Regions from separate parts of the Gordonia sp. DT219 genome, predicted to be linked through region 3. Evidence: predicted binding sites of a transcription regulator. Region 3 holds the regulator's gene; each other region holds the start of a gene.

Region 1 (4,503 bases), on a different contig from region 3:
TGGGCCTCGCCCCTGCCGTCGTCTAGGCGGAAGCTGGGCCGAAGCCCTATGAAGTTCTCAACGAACGGTCGCGGTCCCGGCAGGCCGGGTGCGGGGTCAGAAAGGCGTTGTGGGTAGGGCGGTTTCAAGCAGCTGAGTTCAGGCGGTCAGTGTCAGGCGGCCGGTTTCAGGCAGCGCTGTCGAGGTGGAGGGTGCGCCGGTTGTAGGCCGGTAACGGTCGTCGTCGGGGATCGACCGCGGCGGGTGGGATCAGCCACGGATGCCGGTCGAAGCCCATCACAACATCCCACCCACTATCGTGGACGTCGTGGTGGCAGCTGGTGCAGAGCAAGCAGCCGTTGTCGAGGTCGGTGGCCCCACCGTTGATCCAATGCTCGAGGTGGTGCGCTTGGGTGCGCGAGGCGGGCGCACCACACTTGATGCAGCATTTGTCGCGCAGCAGCAACGCTTTTCGTTGTGCCGGGGTGAACAGCCGCTTCTCGCGACCCACGTTCAGCGGCACTTGGTTGTCGTCGACGATGACGACGGTGATCCCCGCATCACAGCCGAGAGTTTTCGCGGTGGCGGGGGTGACCGATCCCATGAACTCGAGTGCGGATAGCTTCGGGGTGTCGGCGGGGATCGTCAACAGCACCCCACCGGTCGGCTTGCAGGACACGGTCTCGTCGGCAAGACCCTTCTGGGCAAGTTCGAGGATGGTTTCGAGAGCATCAGCACGTTTCCGTTCGACCGGCCGCGGATCGTGCGAGCCGTCGGGTTGAGGCTTTGGCGCGGACAGTGCTTCGACGAGGCTGTGGAGTTTCTCCCCGGCGACCGCATCGAGGTTGGCGCGCACGTCGAGGCGTCCGTCGCTGGTTTTGTGGTAGCCGAGTTCGTTGACGGTCTTGTCTTCGGCGGCAGGCGTACCGTCGGTGTCATCGGCAAGAATGTTGCCGAGTTGGTGTGCGCGCTTGCCGATTTCGGCGGGACTCATCCCGGACAGCGCCTGGGCCACGAGGGCGCGGGTGTGGTCGCGGCGTTGCTCGGGGGTGACGGGTTCGCCGGCGCGGGAGGCGATGTGGGTGAGTCCGCGGACGATGGCGTCGGCGTGGTCGAGGGACACCGACCCGTAGGCGCTGTGCTTATGGAGTCCGTCGATGTTGTCGGTGGTGCCGACGCGAACGAGTCGGCCGGCAACAGCGGGCGCGAATCCCATGGAGATCAACAGTTCTCGCACCGATCGGACTTGGGGTGCGGTTATCTTGAGGCGGTCGAATTCGCCGGTCAGGTTCGCCGCGTAGTGATCGAGCATGTTGCGCAACGTGTTCAGTTGCTGCATCGCGGCGAAGGCTTCACGTGAGGTGAGGTCTGGACTGTAAGTACGGTCATCGAGAAGCCCGATAAGGTGCCCGTACAGTTCGGCGGAAAGAGTGGTGGTGTCGTCGATCATGGATTCCCCCCTGGATGATCTTGCGATAAGTCCAGTGTAGCAGAATATTTGTTCGACGCCCAAGTGTTCGACGATTGATTAACAAGTGCGGCAACCAGTTTCGTCCCACCAGTGAACAATTGTCACCGCCGTCGCCGACGGTGACCACGATTGCGTCGACGGCGTCCAGTGTTGCCGAATCTCCGAAACGGTGATGCCTGTTTCGCTACCGAGTGGGTGCGGCCCGTAGGCCGGGCATCACGAATGTCTCGATCTGCCGGCGCACCGACGGCGCATCGTCGGCGTCGACGGTGTCGCCGGGTACGGTTCCAAGGCTGATCAGGATGCGCGCCACCCACTCCGACACCTCCTCGGCGTCGTGGCCGGGATGGACGACGCCGGCGTCGATGGCCGCTTGTACGAAGGGTTTCCAGAACAGGGCGAGGTCGGGGACCAGGCCGCTGACGCCGGCGCCGGCACACGCGGCGAACTCCTCCGGCTCGTCGGTGCGCAGCCGTAGCAGCAGCGTCCCGGGATCGTCATAGGCGCCGCGCCCGATGCGCACGCCGGCCACGAGCTGTTCGGCGAAGTCACCGAGCGCGTCGAGTTCGAGTCGGGCATCGGTCCAGAACGAGTCGGTGAGCCGCACGATCGCCGCGCCGACCATGGCGTGCTTGTCGGGAAAGTGCCGGTACAGCCAGGCGCGTGACACGCCGGCGTCATCGGCGACCTGTGCCATGGTGGCGCCCCGGATGCCGTGCTGCGCCAGCAGTTTCTCGGTGGCGTCGAGCAGCCGGTCGGCAACGTGCGTGGTCGGGGAGTTCATGGCTTCTCACCTTAGCCGCGGATTCGCAGCGGTGGCCGTTGTCACTCGACACGGCTTGGACGTTGTCCGAGGACACTGCTCATCGATACAGTCGAACACCCACGACATCGTCCTTCCACTCGGCCGTGGCCGTGACCACCAGTTGCACGAGGAACATGGAGCGAGCCGGCCCGATGAGACCTATGTTCTGAATGTTGGAGACGAGCGGTCCATATGGAGAATCGAGCGTTCCGAACATGTATGAGGAAGCGGCGTCCGGACCCAGGCCGGCCGATTCGGTCGACACTTGAGACCATCCCGGAGTGCTCTCGGTCATGTCGGCTGCCATTCTGACGAGTTCGGTGGGTGTCGTCTGAATATTGTGCATTACCCAGCCGACAACCGTGGCCTGCGAAGAGAACGGCGGAATGCTGTCACCGGGTGTTTCGTCCCTGGACGATTCTGCAGCGCGAATATCGCACCATACCGGTCCCGGGTTTGTTGTCACAGACTCCATGACCGTCGCACGCCACTTCGGCGGTATGCCGCAGACGCCGAGTCCCGAGACAAGTGGATCGCCAAGAATCTCTGACTGGACCGCGGAGTTGGTCGCCAGGAATTGCGCAAGATTCACTTCAAAGGCTTCCCGGAATCGGATGCGATGAGCTCACGGGACATGAACCATCACATCTACGTACTCGCCAATCGCAGGTAGCGGGTCGGGAACGGGCGTCAACAGCATTGCCCGGATCTCTTCAGCAGTGAGAGGATCGCCCGCCACCGACCGTTCTTTGGTCTGGACCAGCGTCGACAGCAGGGTATTGAAGTTCAGCCCCAAGGGAACTGCGGCAAACTTCGCGACCACACGTTGGTGTTCGCCAAGGGTTCGCAACAAGACTGTCGCCGCATACTCTCCCGCCAGGGTGTATCTGACTTCGACGTCGGACCACAGATAAACTCGCGCGCCGGCGAGTGCTATGAGATCGCCGTTGAGCTTTATCGGACCTCGTCCCAGGAATGCCATGTATCCGTACCACAGGGTGAACCCAAGCGAACCGATAGCGGAAAGTATGATCCGAAAATCAAGATCATCGCAGAATAGGAGATGTCCGACGCACCCGCATAGCATCATTCCGAAAGAAATGGTCATCCATAGGTTAACATTCGCAAAGAATTGCTGCTGGCGCAGCACAACGTCATCGCCCGAAACCTTCATGCGGGTTCGCGGTGGGAAGAAAAGCGGCAGAGGAAGGAGCAGGAGGCCGACTGCCGTAATTGACAATATGTATGCGTGTATGAACACGGCCGCTTGAATGGAAAATATCCCTACTATTATTATTCCGATGGTTGCCTTTTTTATTTTGGGATTTGAGTCGTCTGAGTAACGTCTCCATCTTACATGTATCATAACACTACCGTGTTTCGGGAATATTCTTTGTATTCGTTAGTGGTCCCAAATCTTCGCAATTTCTTTTGAGCTGACATAGGCCACAATGCCGCCGGCCAGAGCGCTTCCGACCGCCCCAATTGCGGTACCCACACCAGGACAGATCGCCGATCCGGCGGTTGCGCCATCCAACGCCCCTTCACCGGTTTCGGCGGCAACCGCTGCACCCGTACCAGCCTCGACCGCAGTCTCTCCTACCGACGCCCCTCCCTCCGCGACGGCTTCGCCCACACCCGATTCACCGGCCCCTTCTGCAGCGTCACCTGCGGTCTCCGCACTTAGACTTTCGTTCGTGTGAAGAAACTTCGAGACACCTGCTTTCGCCGCCGTGGCCGAGCTCGCTATAACCGCTGGAGTGGCCGTTCCCGTTGCGAAGCCGACCGACTCGCGTATGACGGCTTCGTCCCACGGATCACCGTCATGCACATCGGCGAAGATTACCGGGACGGTCATCAAAGCACCCATCCCGGCGCCGATGGGAGTGGTGCGGAGATTCGCGATATCTTTCAGCCACGGCAGTACCCTTGCCTCATATCCTGTCGGCGCCTCACCCAACGATGCGCGCCAGATGTCGGTGATGATGTCCGTGTTGGCGCCGACAAAAGTAGACACCGAACCGAGCACGACGTCGTTGGATGTCGGCCGAAGAGACACTCCCTCGTCCCTGACACCCGCTGCCGCGGCGATTGCCTTCGCAAGATCTTTGTCTGCCTGATCAGCCTCTGTCAGCAGCGTCGCGAGCGACTTGACCAGATTTGCCTGCTGCTCCCGCTTCAGCGCCACGCCGGCTTCCTCGTCAGGCGTGAACGGACCCATGATCGGGACGAGTGGGGTGATCGTGTC
Region 2 (4,503 bases), on a different contig from region 3:
ACTACGGGTGTCAGAACCATAGTTGACGGACGCCCGATCAAGCACGAATCTCCGAGATTCTCGTCCAATGGTGTGCCCCAACGCCCTCACCGGACAAACTTGTCCACCATGCGCGCACCCGATCTGTTCCACGCCCTCGTCTTGCTGAATCTGCTCTTCGCATGCGGGCTGTGGACACTGCTCCGGCCGAGCGGCCGGGCGGCATTGGTACTCATCGTCGTCGGTATTGCGTGGGTGATCTGGAACAAGCCGCTGGAAGGGTCGACGATGATCCGCATCACCGACCGGCATGGGATCACCGAGGCGGATCTGCTGTCGCTCGTCGCCCTCTGGATCGCCTTCTGGGCGTGTACCCGCGCGTATCGACGAGCGCCCACCCGCAACGACGTTTGACGCGCAGGCAAACCGACGACAGGCCGACCGCCGAATAGCATGACCGGGTGGACTCGCCTGACCGACCGCCGCGCTCGCTGTCGCGCGGCATCCGACGACGTGATGTCCTGCGGCTCGGGACGCTCGGCACGGTCGGATTGGTGGCCGCATGCGCGTCGGACCGGCAGGTGACACCCGCACCGGCGACGCCGCCACCGGCACTACGACCGTGGGGTGCGTTCATCCCGTCGGTGCTGCCCGCCGCGGGCTCGACCCGTTCACCGCTGCAGCAACTCGCCACCATGGCCGGCGCGCCCCCGAAATACGTGCACCGCTTTGCCGCGATCGGCGACCCGGTGCCGACCGCAGAACTCGACGCGATCGCCACCACCGGCGCGACACCACTGCTCACCCTGGAGCCGTGGCGACCCGACGGCGGCGTCGACCAGCCCGACCACTCCCTCGCGCGCATCGCCGCGGGTGCGTTCGACACCCAATTCGCCAGCTGGGCAGACGGTCTCGCGTCGTGGGGCAAACCGGTGCTGTTGCGGTTCGCGCAGGAGATGAACGGCACCTGGTATCCGTGGTCGATCGGCGTCAACGGCAACACGGCCGCCGACTATCGCGCCGCCTGGGCGCGGATGCACTCGGTCATGCACGAGGCCCGCATACCTTCGGTGCAGTTCGTCTGGGCGCCAAACGTTCTCACTCCCGGTACCAATCCGTTCGCCGATGCCTATCCCGGTTCCGACCTCGTCGACGTACTCGGGCTGGACGGATACAACTGGGGCGAGCAGCCCGGCCACCACTGGCAGGCGGCGACCGACCTCTTTGCGCCGAGCCTCGACGCGCTGCGCGAGATCGACGGCACACACCCCATCCTCGTCACCGAGGTCGCCTCCGCCGACGGCCCCTCCCCCGAGGACAAGGCCGGCTGGATTCGAGACTTCTTCACCCTCATCCAAAGTCAGTCACGCGTCGAAGGTTTCGTCTGGTTCCAGATGGACAAAGAACGCGACTGGCGCTTCAACTCGACTCCGGCAAGTACCGCCGCCTTCCGTGCCGGCGTCGCCGGCTTGGGACTCCGGTAGCGGCGAGCGCTGTCCGCGAGGATTTGCGATATCTGTTCACTGAAGTGACGAAAGTGTTTGTCGCCCTTGCTAATAACTCGTCGAACACTTGCGCGTCGAACAAATTTTCTGCTACACTGGACTTATCGCAAGATCATCCAGGGGGGAATCCATGATCGACGCCACCACTCTTTCCGCCGAACTGTACGGGCACCTCATCGCCCAACTCGACGACCGTGCTTACAGTCCAGACCTCACCTCACGTGAAGCGTTCGCCGCGATGCAGCAACTGAACACGTTGCGCAACATGCTCGATCACTACGCGGCGAAACTGACCGGCGAGTTCGACCGCCTCAACATGACCGCACCCCAAGGCCGATCGGTGCGAGAACTGTTGATCTCCATGGGATTCGCCCCGGCCGTCGCGGGCCGGCTCGTTCGCATCGGCACCACCGACAACATCGACGGACTCCATAAGCACAGCGCCTACGGGTCAGTGTCCCTCGACCACGCCGACGCCATCGTCCGCGGACTCACCCACATCGCCTCCCGCGCCGGCGAACCCGTCACCCCCGAGCAACGCCGCGACCACACCCGCGCCCTCGTCTCCCAAGCACTGTCCGGGATGAGTCCCGCCGAAATCGGCAAGCACGCACACCAACTCGGCAACATTCTTGCCGATGACACCGGCGGTACGCCTGCCGCCGAAGACAAGACCGTCAACGAACTCGGCTACCACAAGACCAGCGACGGCCGGCTCGACGTGCGCGCGAATCTCGATGCGGTCGCCGGGGAGAAACTCCACAGCCTCGTCGAAACACTGTCCGCGCCAAAGCCTCAACCCGACGGCTCGCACGATCCGCGGCCGGTCGAACGGAAACGTGCTGATGCTCTCGAAACCATCCTCGAACTTGCCCAGAAGGGTCTTGCCGACGAGACCGTGTCCTGCAAGCCGACCGGTGGGGTGCTGTTGACGATCCCCGCCGACACACCGAAGCTTTCCGCACTCGAGTTCATGGGATCGGTCACGCCCGCCACCGCGAAAACACTGGGCTGTGATGCCGGAGTCACCGTGGTCATCGTCGACGACGACGAAGTGCCGTTGAACGTCGGACGCGAAAAGCGGCTGTTCACCCCGGCACAGCGAAAAGCGTTGCTACTCCGGGACAAATGCTGCATCAAGTGCGGCGCGCCCGCCTCGCGCACGCAGGCGCACCATTTGCGGCATTGGGCTGACGGTGGCCCCACCGACCTCGACAACGGATGCCTCCTGTGCACCAGCTGCCACCACGACGTCCACGATAGTGGGTGGGACGTGATCATCGGCTTCGATCGTCACCCGTGGCTCATCCCACCCGCCGCGGTCGACCCCAAACGACGACCGTTACCGGCCTACAACCGGCGCACCCTACGCCTCGACAGCGCCGCCTGACAACCGCCGCCTGACACTCGCCGCCTGATCACACCCGCCTCCTGACCATACTTCTACGGAAGTAGCTGTGTACCTTGATAATTCCATAGTGACGCCCTACCGGGCGTTGTAGTCGAAGCGCCGACGATCCAGTTGCCGGGTCAATTCCGGTTCGAGGACCTTCGCCGCGGTCGCGGTCAGATGCGACTCGTCCCGGTAGAAGAGGATCTTGTTACGCGCCGGCACGCACGTATCGCCGTCGCAGAGAAGGCTGTTCACGCTCAGGGTGACGATGTCACGGTCACGCCCGCGTGCCTGCTCGGTGAGGATCGGTTCGTGGCGGACCACATCGTCGAGCCGAAAGTTGCAGCGCGTCCAGTCGTCCAGCGCACCCGACATGCAGTCGGCGATCTGGAAGTTCGGATACGGGGTGTCGGCGATATAGACCAGGCGCGCACCGGTGCCGCGCAGCACCGCAAGCGTGTCGTCCCACGCCTGCGCCGACTCGTCATAGTCGGGGACGTAGGTCGACAGGGACGAGAAGATGACGATCTTCGGTGCGAGCGCGGCAATCTGGTGCAGTGAGTCTTCCCGCCAGCGGACGCAATCGGCGGCGTTGAACGGATCGGGCCGGTGTGTCCGTGGGCGCAGGTTCTGCGCCGGACACGCCGCCTTGGTGAACTGGTAGATCCGCCAGTTGTGCGCAGTACCGATGGCGCGCAACGTCTCCGCCCACTGCTCGGCATGCGAGTCGCCGAACAGCACCACCGGGATACCGTCACCGGGGCCGAATGCACACTCGCGGCCCGGCCCGTAGTCGCCGACCGGCACCAGGCATTCGGTGGGCGACGGCCGGTCGTCGTACGCCTGGAACGGATTCGGCACCACCGGACCCGACGTGGCACCACTCTCCTGCCCGAACACCGACTGGTAGCTCAGGGCGGCGTTGCTGACGGTGTCGCCGCTCGCCACCTTGACGGTGATCACACCAGCAGTCATCGACACGGCCAGCCCGATCACCAGTCCGATGACACCGACCGAGATGGACGCCGAATGGTTGCGTCGCAGTTCGGCATTGGCGATGAGCGGTTCCTCGAAGAACAGCGTCGAGGCGATCGCGATCAGCAACGCCACCCCGGTCACCGCCAGCAACGCCGGCCATGCCGTGCTCCCCGTCTGCGTCTCGAACAGCACCAGCGCCGGCCAATGCCACAGATACCAGGAGTAGGACACGCGGCCGAGGAACCGCATCGGCGGCACCGACAACAGAAATCCGGCCGTGAACGCATTACCCGCGCGGGTGCCGACGTCGGCCGGAATCACCTGGCCCGACAGGATGATCAGCGCCGTCGAGATCGTGGGCAGCAGTGCGGCCGCGCCCGGATACGGCGTGGTCGCGGTGATCAGGACCGCCGACGCGACGAGCCCGGCGATGCCTACCCAGCCCAGCAGCGCCGCAACGATTCGGGTCGGCGCGGTGCGGCGTGCGGCACCGATCAGGATCGGCTCGGCGACGGCGAGCAGCCCACCGACCCCGAACTGCCAGACGCGGGTATAGGTCGCCATGTAGGCGGTGGCCGGGTCGACCGGGGTGAGCCGGATCGCCCAGATCAGCGAGCCGACGGTGAGGGCCGCAACCACCAGACCGAT
Region 3 (4,503 bases):
ATCGGCACTCTGGAACTCGCCGAGACCGTCGACGTCGCCGGTCAGCGGGTCACCCGTCACCCGACGTTGCGAGTGGTCCGGGCGCAGGCACATCCGGCGGGCGTCGCGTCGGCCACCGCCCCGACCGCGGCCCTGGCCGACGCGCTGCGCCGCGATGCGGTGATCGTCTTGTTGGAGAACGCAATCGGGACACTCTCACCCAAGGCCGCCGGAGCCCTGGAGCCGGCCCGGCGGATTGCCCTGAGTCAGAGCCCCTACCGGGAGCCCGCCGGGCTCTTCACCGATTGCACCCGGCGTGCGGTTCGCGATCTGCTCGACGTCGAGGCGGCGAACACCGTGCGCACCCCTGCCGCGTTCTCGGCACTCGTCGACGACCTGCGACCGCGCGTCGTCGTGGCGGCCCCGGAGTACCTGTCGCTCGCCGTCGAGGCGCTCCGTGAGGTCGTGACCCTGCGGGGCGTGATCGACGAGCACTCCGGTCAACTCGCTGCCGATGATGTCGCCGAACAACTCGATGACCTGGTATTCGACGGCTTCGTGGTGGCGACGCCGCGCACGCATCTCGCCGATCTTCCCCGATATCTGCGGGGGGCGCGGGAACGGCTGGAGCAGCTCCCGGGGTCGGCCGTGCGTGATCGCGACGGGATGGCTGTACTCGACCGCGTGGTCGAGCGGTGGAATCAGCGCCTCGCCGAAGTGGGTGATGCGCGTCGCGATGCCGTCAACGAGCAGGCGCATTGGATGGTCGAGGAATTGCGCGTGAGTTTGTTCGCCCAGCGCCTCGGAACCCGATATCCGATCTCGGAGAAGAGGGCGCTACGAGCCCTGGACCGGCTCGGCTGAGACGACCCCGCCGGCGGATTCGGAGCGGCCATGGGTGAGGTTGCCCTGCAGGTCGTCGATCTCGCGCTGGAAGTCCTCGAGCGAATCGAAGGAACGATAAACCGACGCGAAGCGCAGATATGCCACTTCGTCGAGGTCGCGCAGCGGTTGCAGGATCGCCAGCCCGACCTCGTTGCTGGGAATCTCGGCAGCTCCGGAGGCCCGCACCGTCTCCTCGACCTGCTGGGCGAGCTGGGCGAGATCGTCTTCGTCGACCTGCCGGCCCTGACACGCGCGGCGCACCCCGCGCATCACCTTCTCGCGACTGAACGGCTCGGTCACGCCGTTGCGCTTGACCACCGCGAGCACGGCGGTCTCCACAGTCGAGAAACGGCGGCCGCAGGCACTGCATGAGCGGCGCCGGCGGATGGCCTGTCCTTCATCGGCGACACGGGAGTCGATGACCTTGGTGTCGTCATTCCTGCAGAACGGGCAGCGCATGCACCGAGGATACCGCCCGCCACCGCACCGACTTCTCGCGTCACCGGTAGGCCGGCGCGAGCAGCGACTGCCCTGCCTGCACGGCACTGCCGGACATGTCGTTGAGTTCGACGATCTTCTCGATCACCGACTGCCGGGGCATGTCGGGCGCCACCCGCGCCGCGATGGCGTTCAGCGATTCCCCGGCGCGCACATGGACCACCTGGGTGGCGATCGGCGCCGGCCGTGCCGACCCCCGCTGGGCCGATTCCTGATAGTCCGAACCGGCGACGGCGACCAGCCACACCAGTAGCGCCAGTGCCACGCCGGTCAGCACGGCCACCAGTGCGCCGGTCCGGCGAGACCTGTGGCCACCCGGATCACCCGTTCCGGCCAGGTGATGTGATCCGGCCGGTGACGTGCACCAGGTGCCGTCGGCGCCCGGTATCCGCCGGGAGACCGGGCGGATCGGCCGCCGGTCGGCGGGACGACTCACGGCCGAGGAACGCCGGGGGGCGCGGCGAGGATCGAGCGGCCGCTGTTCGCGGGGACGGGCGCGCGGAACCGGGTTGGTCGCGCCGGCGCGGGTCTGGCCGGTGAAGGTCTGGTCGGTGCGGGTCCGGCCGACGCGGGTCTGGTCGGTCGACAAAAGGGTGCTATGCATGGTCTCTTCCTGTCTCGATCACACATTCGATGAACGGATGTTCGAGTTGTACCACCCCGCTCCGACAATTTCTCCACAACACGTCGAACAGACGTTTGAGGATGTCCGAAACCTCGGCTATTCTGACCGGTGATCAGCTCGACCACAGGCCCGCGACAGGTGTGCACGTCACCTACCGGCCCACGGCCGGGGTGGCACGCACCCGATCGAAAGGACTCGAATCCCGATGAGTGAGAAGAAGGACCGTTCGTCGCGGCCGGCCGAGGCGGCCGATCCGGAGTCGGCCACCACAGAGTCGAGCACCGATGACGCCGCGACGGCGACGACACCGCAGGTTGATGACGCGGCGGCCGCCCCGCGGCGGCCCATCGTGCCGAGGGGTTTCGAGGCACCACTCACGCCACGTCAGCAGGGAGTGCTCGACGTCATCCGCAAATCGGTTCGCGAGCGGGGATATCCGCCGAGCATCCGCGAGATCGGTGATGCCGTCGGGCTCGCCTCGACCTCGTCGGTCGCGCATCAATTACGCACGCTGGAACGCAAGGGACTGCTCAAGCGCGACGCCAACCGGCCGCGCGCGGTCAACGTGCGCGACGCCGACCCGACGCCCACCGATGACAATCCGAACTCGGAGAACCTGCCCACCCCGACCTTTGTCCCGGTGCTCGGCCGCATCGCGGCGGGCGGCCCGATCCTGGCCGAGGAGGCCGTCGAAGACGTCTTCCCCCTGCCTCGCGAACTCGTCGGTGAAGGTTCCCTCTTCATGCTGCGGGTGGTCGGCGAGTCGATGGTCGACGCCGCGATCTGCGACGGCGACTGGGTGGTCGTGCGCCAGCAGAACGTGGCCGACAACGGTGACATCGTCGCCGCCATGATCGAAGGCGAGGCAACGGTCAAGACGTTCAAGCGCAAGGACGGCCACGTCTGGCTGATGCCGCACAACGAGTTGTTCGAGCCGATCCCCGGTGACGAGGCCGCCATCCTCGGCAAGGTCGTCACCGTCATGCGCCGGATCTGAGCGCAGGCGCTGATCAGCTGCGCGGTGTGTCAACCACGTTTCTCACACCGCGCAGTTAACAACGCAACGCCTCGCGGGCCGCGGCGCGAGCCGCACCCGGTGCAGCGGTGGCCACCGCCGCCGTGGCCGCGGCGCGGCATCGATCGAGGTCGACCTCGGCGAGTTTCGCGCCCACCGCGGCCGCGGCGGCGGGTGCACTCGACAACGACGTGACCCCGAGTCCGACGAGGACACAGGCGAGCAGCGGATCGGCCGCCGCCTCACCGCACACGCCCACCGGGGTGCCGGTGCGCGAACCCGCCTCGGCGACCATCGCGATGAGAGCGAGGACCGACGGCTGCCACGGATCGGTCAACTCGGCGAGCTCGGCCGACATCCGGTCGGCAGCCATCGTGTATTGCGTCAGGTCGTTGGTGCCGATCGAGACGAAGTCCACCTCGGCCACAATCGCCGGCGCAAGGATCGCTGCCGACGGGATCTCGATCATCACTCCGGCCACCAGACCCCGTCGGCGCACTTGCGCGGCGAATTCGGCCGCCTCGGGGGCCGAGGCGATCATCGGCGCCATCACCCATGGCGTGCTGCCGGTTTCCTCGGCGGCGCGCGCGATCGCATCGAGTTGTCCGGCCCGGATCTCGGGGTGTGTCGCCGCGATGCGGTTGCCGCGCACACCGAGTGCGGGATTCGCCTCGGTCCCGTGGTCGACGAATTTCAGCGGCTTGTCCGACCCCGCATCCAGGGTGCGGATCACCATCTTCTTGCCTCCGAAGGCCTCGATGACCTCCCGGTAGAGTGCCGCCTGTTCGTCGAGGGACGGTTCGTCCGGGCGATCGAGGAAGGCCAGTTCGGTACGGAACAACCCGACTCCTTCTACCGGGGACGCGGTGGCCGCACGGGCCGAGACGCCATCGGCGACATTCGCCAAGATCGCGACCTCGTGGCCGTCGGCGGTGTGACCAGGCCCGGTCCAGCCCGCAATCGCCTCCACCTCCCGGCGGCTCTGCTCCACATCGGCTCGCGCTCGGTCCGGATCCGGTTCCACCACAATCGTTCCCGCGGCCCCGTCGACCAGCACCGCGGTACCCGCGGAGACGACGTCGAGTTCGGCAACAGCCACCACACACGGAATCCCGAGTTGCCGGGCGATGATCGCGGTGTGACTGGTCGGTCCGCCCAGTCGGGTCGCCAGCGCGGTGATCAACTCCGGGTCCAGGCCGGCGGTGTCGGCGGGCGCGAGGTCGTCGGCGAAGAGGACCGACGGTTCGTCGGGCACCGGGACCCCCGGTTCGGGCTGCCCGAGCACCTCGGCGACGACGCGGTCACGCACATCGTTGAGGTCGGTGACGCGTTCGGCCATCAGTCCGCCGAGTTTGGTGAACATCGCCGCGAACTGCTCGGTTGCGGCGACGGCGGCGGCGGGCGCGGGCGTGCCCGTGCCGATCAGCTTCGACACCGCACCGATCCAGCCGCGGTCCTCGGCGAGTCCGGCCGTGGCGATCAGGACCTCGGCGGCGGCCCC
Region 4 (4,503 bases), on a different contig from region 3:
GAATGTCACGCCACCGCCGGCACATGCCCATGTACACCTCCATCTCGCGGGCCAGACGCTGATCGGCTCCCGACTTGTCGGTGTGATCCCAGTGCAGAACCGCCGCGTTCTCGTAGAAGGTGTCGAAGTCGCGTTCGGGCGTACCGATGTCGTGGCCGGCGGAGAAGTGCTTGCCGTTGGCCCGAAGCACGATCACCTTCACGTCCGCGTCGTCGACGGCCTTCCGGAACGCCGCGTCGAGGGAGTAGGTCATCACCGAGTTCTGCGCGTTGCGGTACTCGGGCCGATTCAGCGTCACGTAGGCGACCGCGCCGCCCGGCCCGCCCGTCTCGTAGGCGACCGGAGTGGTATCCGAGCCGAGATCGTCGGGAGTCAGCACGGGAGGGAGGGCGGCGGCACTCATGCTCCCGAGCGTAACCTAGCAAGTGCTTGGTTGGTAGTGGCGGGTTACCGTGACTCCGGATCGCGACATCGACGGCGCCGTGTGCTGGGCCGAGGCCCTATGAAGTTCTCAACGAACAGGTAGCTGGTTTCAGGCAGCTGGTGTCAGGCCGCGTTGTCGAGTCGTAGGGTGCGCCGGTTGTAGGCGGGGAGTGGTCGTCGTTTGGGGTCGATGGTGGCGGGTGGTATCAGCCACGGATGCCGGTCGAATCCCATCACCACATCCCAGTGATCATTCGGCCCGCTCGCTTCGCTCCCGGCGCCGGCTCTGTCGTGGACGTCGTGGTGGCAGGCGGTGCAGAGGAGGCACCCGTTGTCGAGGTCGGTAGCGCCACCATCAGCCCACGACACGAGGTGGTGTGCCTGGGTGCGCGATGCGGGTGCACCGCACTTCACGCAGCATTTATCCCTGAGCAGCAGCGCTTTTCGTTGCGACGGCGTGAACAACCGCTTCTCGCGTCCGACGTTCAACGGCACCTGTTCGCCGTCGACGATGACGACGGTGACCGCGGCATCACAACCCAACGTTTTCGCGGTCGCAGGTGTCACCGAGCCCATGAACTCGAGTGCGGACAGTTTCGGGGCATCGGCAGGAATCGTCAACAGGACGCCGCCGGTGGGTTTGCACGACACGGTCTCGTCGGCGAGACCCTTCTCGGCAAGCTCGAGGATCGTCTCGAGAGCATCGGCACGCTTGCGATCGGCCGACCGCGGATCGTGCGAACCGTCGGGCTGAGGTTTCGGCGCGGATAGTGATTCGACCAGGCTGTGCAGTTTCTCCCCGGCGACGGCATCGAGGTTGGCGCGCACGTCGAGGCGGCCGTCATCGGTTTTGTGGTAGCCGAGTTCGTTGATGGCTTTGTCTTCGGCGGCAGGTTTGCCATCGTCGGTGTCGGCGGCGAGTTCGTTGGCGATGGTGCGGGCGTGATCGGTGATCTGGGCCGGCGTCATGCCCGCCGACGACCACGACATCAGTGACATCAACTGCGCCAACCGCATTTCTGGTTCGACTGGTTCGACCGATCGGGTTTCGATGTGCGACAGGCCCCGCACGATCGCGTCGGCGTGTTCGGACGAGATCGAACCATCGGCCGCGTGGCGTCGCAGTGGGTCGATGTCGGTGGCGGTGCCGATCCGTACGAACCGGGCGGCGACGGCGGGCGCGCACCCCATCACGACCAGCAGTTCCCGCAGGCGGCGCCCGTGGCCGTCGGCGACACCCAGGCGGTCGAGTTCACCGGTGAACGCGGCTGCATGATGGTCGGCGAGGTTGCGGATCAGCAGGATCTGTTGCAGTGCGGCGTGTGCTTGCGGCCCGGTCATGTCGGGGCGGGTGCGGAGTTCGGCCAGCTGGTCGACAATGCCGGCCAGAATGGCTGCGGTGTCAGTGCTTTCGACGGTGACGTCGGCGATCATGGTGCCCCCCTTGGCGATCGATGCGATGTCTCCATCCTACACGCATGCGCCGACAATGGCACCCGAATCTGCGCATTCTGTGGATCGAATGCCGCTTGTGGACAACACGTTTCGAGGTATGAATGGGCGTTCGTTTCTGTCGGAGGGCTGTGCTAGCGCGCTGGCATGGCAGTGCAGCTACCCGTTTCGTGAAGCGCTCGCGCGCTGGGTTCCCGGTGCTGCGCCCAACTGCTCGGCGGCCGCTCGCGTCGCGGCGACGATGCGGTCCAGCTCGGGCACGGCGATCGAACGGTTGGGGCAACTCACCACCGAGGCCACCACGGAGCCCGAGGCGTCGAGAACGGGCGCGCCCACGGTCACCACCGCCACCCGCTCACCGGCGGCCGCGGCCAGCTCGGCGGGCAGGTAGTCGATGGCCGTCAGATGCCCGAGCAACTCGCCGACCTGGGATCGCACACCCTGCGGCACAGCCGTCCGTTCCAACGAGTTCAGTGCGGTCAGGACGGCGACGTGGTCGTCGGTCATCCGCTCGATGGATGCCCCGCGCTCGCGGACGGCGTCGAGGGCGAGGCCCAGTCGGGTGCGTAGCGCGACCGGGGCCTGCGCAATCCACTCCGCACGCACCTCGGCAGGCTCCCAGGCGATGAATTCTCGGCAGACCGGCGGCCGTAGGGGCAGGGCCGAGCCGGCTGCCGTCCCGTCGGCGCCGGTGTGATCAGGGCGGGGTCGGTGATCGACGATGACGATCTCGTCGCCGACGCGCCGCGCCACAAAGCAGTCGACGCCGAGTTCGCCGGCGAGGGCATCGAGCGTCGGGCGTGCGCGGCGGGTGAGGTGATCGGCGCGTGTGATTCCTGCGGCGAGACCGATCAGCCGGGATCCGGTCGTGTATGTGCCGTCGGGCAGGCGCATCACCCATTCACGATTGCAGAGTTCGGTGACGACGGCGTGTGCCGTCGCGCGGGAATGGCCGGTCCGGCGGACAATGTCGGCAAGGGTCAGTGGGTGCTCGTCGGCGCAGAGGGCCTCGATGACCTGCACGACGCGTGCGGTGGGCGGTGACGGTGACCGCATCGGTTGTTGACCCTGGCCGTTCGACTCGCTTACCGTGTCCGTCACATAGTCAATACTCGGTGTCGACTATTCGACATGTCAAGGAGCGCAGAGTGACAGCGTCATCCGCGGAAATCCCCGCACGTGGACACGATGTGTCGAGGGGGCATTACGAACTGGGTCACCTCGATGCGCTCGAGGCCGAGTCGGTCCATATCTTCCGGGAGGTGGCCGCGACCTTCGAGCGGCCGGTGCTGCTGTTCTCGGGCGGCAAGGACTCGGTGGTGATGTTCCATCTCGCCCGCCGCGCGTTCTGGCCGGCGCCGGTTCCGTTCCCGCTCATGCACGTCGACACCGGACACAACTTCGACGAGGTGATCGACTTCCGTGACCGGGTTGCCGCGCGAACCGGGGCGCGGCTGGTGGTCAGTTCGGTCCAGGACGACATCGACGCCGGGCGCGTGGTCGAGCAGACGGGTCCGGGAGCGAGTCGAAACCGGTTGCAGACCACCGCATTACTGCGCGGGATCACCGAGAACCGCTTCGACGCGGTGTTCGGCGGCGCCCGGCGCGACGAGGAGAAGGCGCGCGCCAAGGAACGGATCTTCAGCTTCCGCGACGAGTTCGGCGCCTGGGATCCGCGCGCACAGCGGCCGGAACTGTGGCACCTCTACAACGGCAGGCACCACAAGGGCGAGCACATCCGGGTGTTCCCGCTCAGCAACTGGACCGAACTCGACATCTGGCAGTACATCGCCGCGCAGCACATCGAATTACCCCCGATCTACTACGCACACGACCGTCCGGTGATCGCCCGTGACGGAATGCTGTTGGCCGACACCCGATTTCTCGTGCGTGCACCCGGGGAGAGTGCGCACACCGAGCGGGTGCGATTCCGGACGGTCGGGGATGCCACCTGCACCGGATGCGTGCGCAGCGACGCCGACACCGTCGCGAAGGTGATCGAGGAGGTGGCCACCACCCGCGTGACCGAACGCGGCGCGACCCGCGCCGACGACCGCATCTCCGAGGCGGGCATGGAAGACCGCAAGAAAGAAGGCTACTTCTGATGAATGCAGTCCCCGTGACCGCCGGCGACATCCAGACACCGGGTGCGGCAGGCGAATTGCTACGGCTGGCCACCGCGGGATCGGTCGACGACGGCAAGTCGACGCTCATCGGCCTGCTGCTGTATGACGCCAAGTCGATCTTCTCCGACCAGCTCGAATCGATCGAACGCACCAGCGCCGCACGCGGTGACGAATTCGCCGACCTGGCGCTGCTCACCGACGGCCTGCGCGCCGAACGTGAGCAGCGCATCACCATCGACGTGGCCTACCGTTACTTCTCCACGCCGAGAAGGAAATTCATCATCGCCGATACGCCGGGGCACGTGCAGTACACGCGCAACATGGTGACCGGTGCATCCACCGCAGATCTGGCGATCATCCTGATCGACGCCCGCAAAGGCGTGCTGGAGCAGACACGGCGACACGCCTTCCTGGCGTCGCTGCTGGGCATCCCACACCTGACGGTCTGCGTCAACAAGATGGACCTCGTCGACTTCTCGGAACGGCGATTCGCCGAGATCTG

What was found. The regulator LexA, encoded in region 3, represses DNA repair genes until DNA is damaged. The targets are predictions, from matches to a motif close to CGAACANNTGTTCG.
Region 1: the regulator LexA is predicted to act here: its motif matches at 1,471-1,484, upstream of ACPXB3_RS14395 (DUF222 domain-containing protein).
Region 2: the regulator LexA is predicted to act here: its motif matches at 1,560-1,573, upstream of ACPXB3_RS12660 (DUF222 domain-containing protein).
Region 4: the regulator LexA is predicted to act here: its motif matches at 1,977-1,990, upstream of ACPXB3_RS14700 (DUF222 domain-containing protein).

What each region holds. Positions count from the first base shown of each region.
Region 1 is NZ_JBNCNR010000011.1:81,264-85,766, forward strand. Features, by position in the region: gene ACPXB3_RS14390 (LLM class F420-dependent oxidoreductase) at 1-26, shown strand, start outside; gene ACPXB3_RS14395 (DUF222 domain-containing protein) at 167-1,429, opposite strand; gene ACPXB3_RS14400 (TetR/AcrR family transcriptional regulator) at 1,635-2,234, opposite strand; gene ACPXB3_RS14405 (hypothetical protein) at 2,314-2,847, opposite strand; gene ACPXB3_RS14410 (hypothetical protein) at 2,881-3,429, opposite strand; gene ACPXB3_RS14415 (hypothetical protein) at 3,658-4,503, opposite strand, start outside.
Region 2 is NZ_JBNCNR010000009.1:23,504-28,006, forward strand. Features, by position in the region: gene ACPXB3_RS12650 (hypothetical protein) at 109-393, shown strand; gene ACPXB3_RS12655 (glycoside hydrolase family 26 protein) at 441-1,463, shown strand; gene ACPXB3_RS12660 (DUF222 domain-containing protein) at 1,615-2,874, shown strand; gene ACPXB3_RS12665 (acyltransferase family protein) at 2,971-4,503, opposite strand, start outside.
Region 3 is NZ_JBNCNR010000001.1:318,832-323,334, reverse strand. Features, by position in the region: gene hrpA (ATP-dependent RNA helicase HrpA) at 1-843, shown strand, start outside; gene nrdR (transcriptional regulator NrdR) at 817-1,323, opposite strand; gene ACPXB3_RS01600 (LysM peptidoglycan-binding domain-containing protein) at 1,364-1,966, opposite strand; gene lexA (transcriptional repressor LexA) at 2,334-2,984, shown strand; gene ACPXB3_RS01590 (phosphoenolpyruvate--protein phosphotransferase) at 3,040-4,503, opposite strand, start outside.
Region 4 is NZ_JBNCNR010000011.1:137,423-141,925, forward strand. Features, by position in the region: gene ACPXB3_RS14695 (enoyl-CoA hydratase) at 1-403, opposite strand, end outside; gene ACPXB3_RS14700 (DUF222 domain-containing protein) at 547-1,857, opposite strand; gene ACPXB3_RS14705 (helix-turn-helix domain-containing protein) at 2,035-2,931, opposite strand; gene cysD (sulfate adenylyltransferase subunit CysD) at 3,024-3,980, shown strand; gene cysC (adenylyl-sulfate kinase) at 3,980-4,503, shown strand, end outside.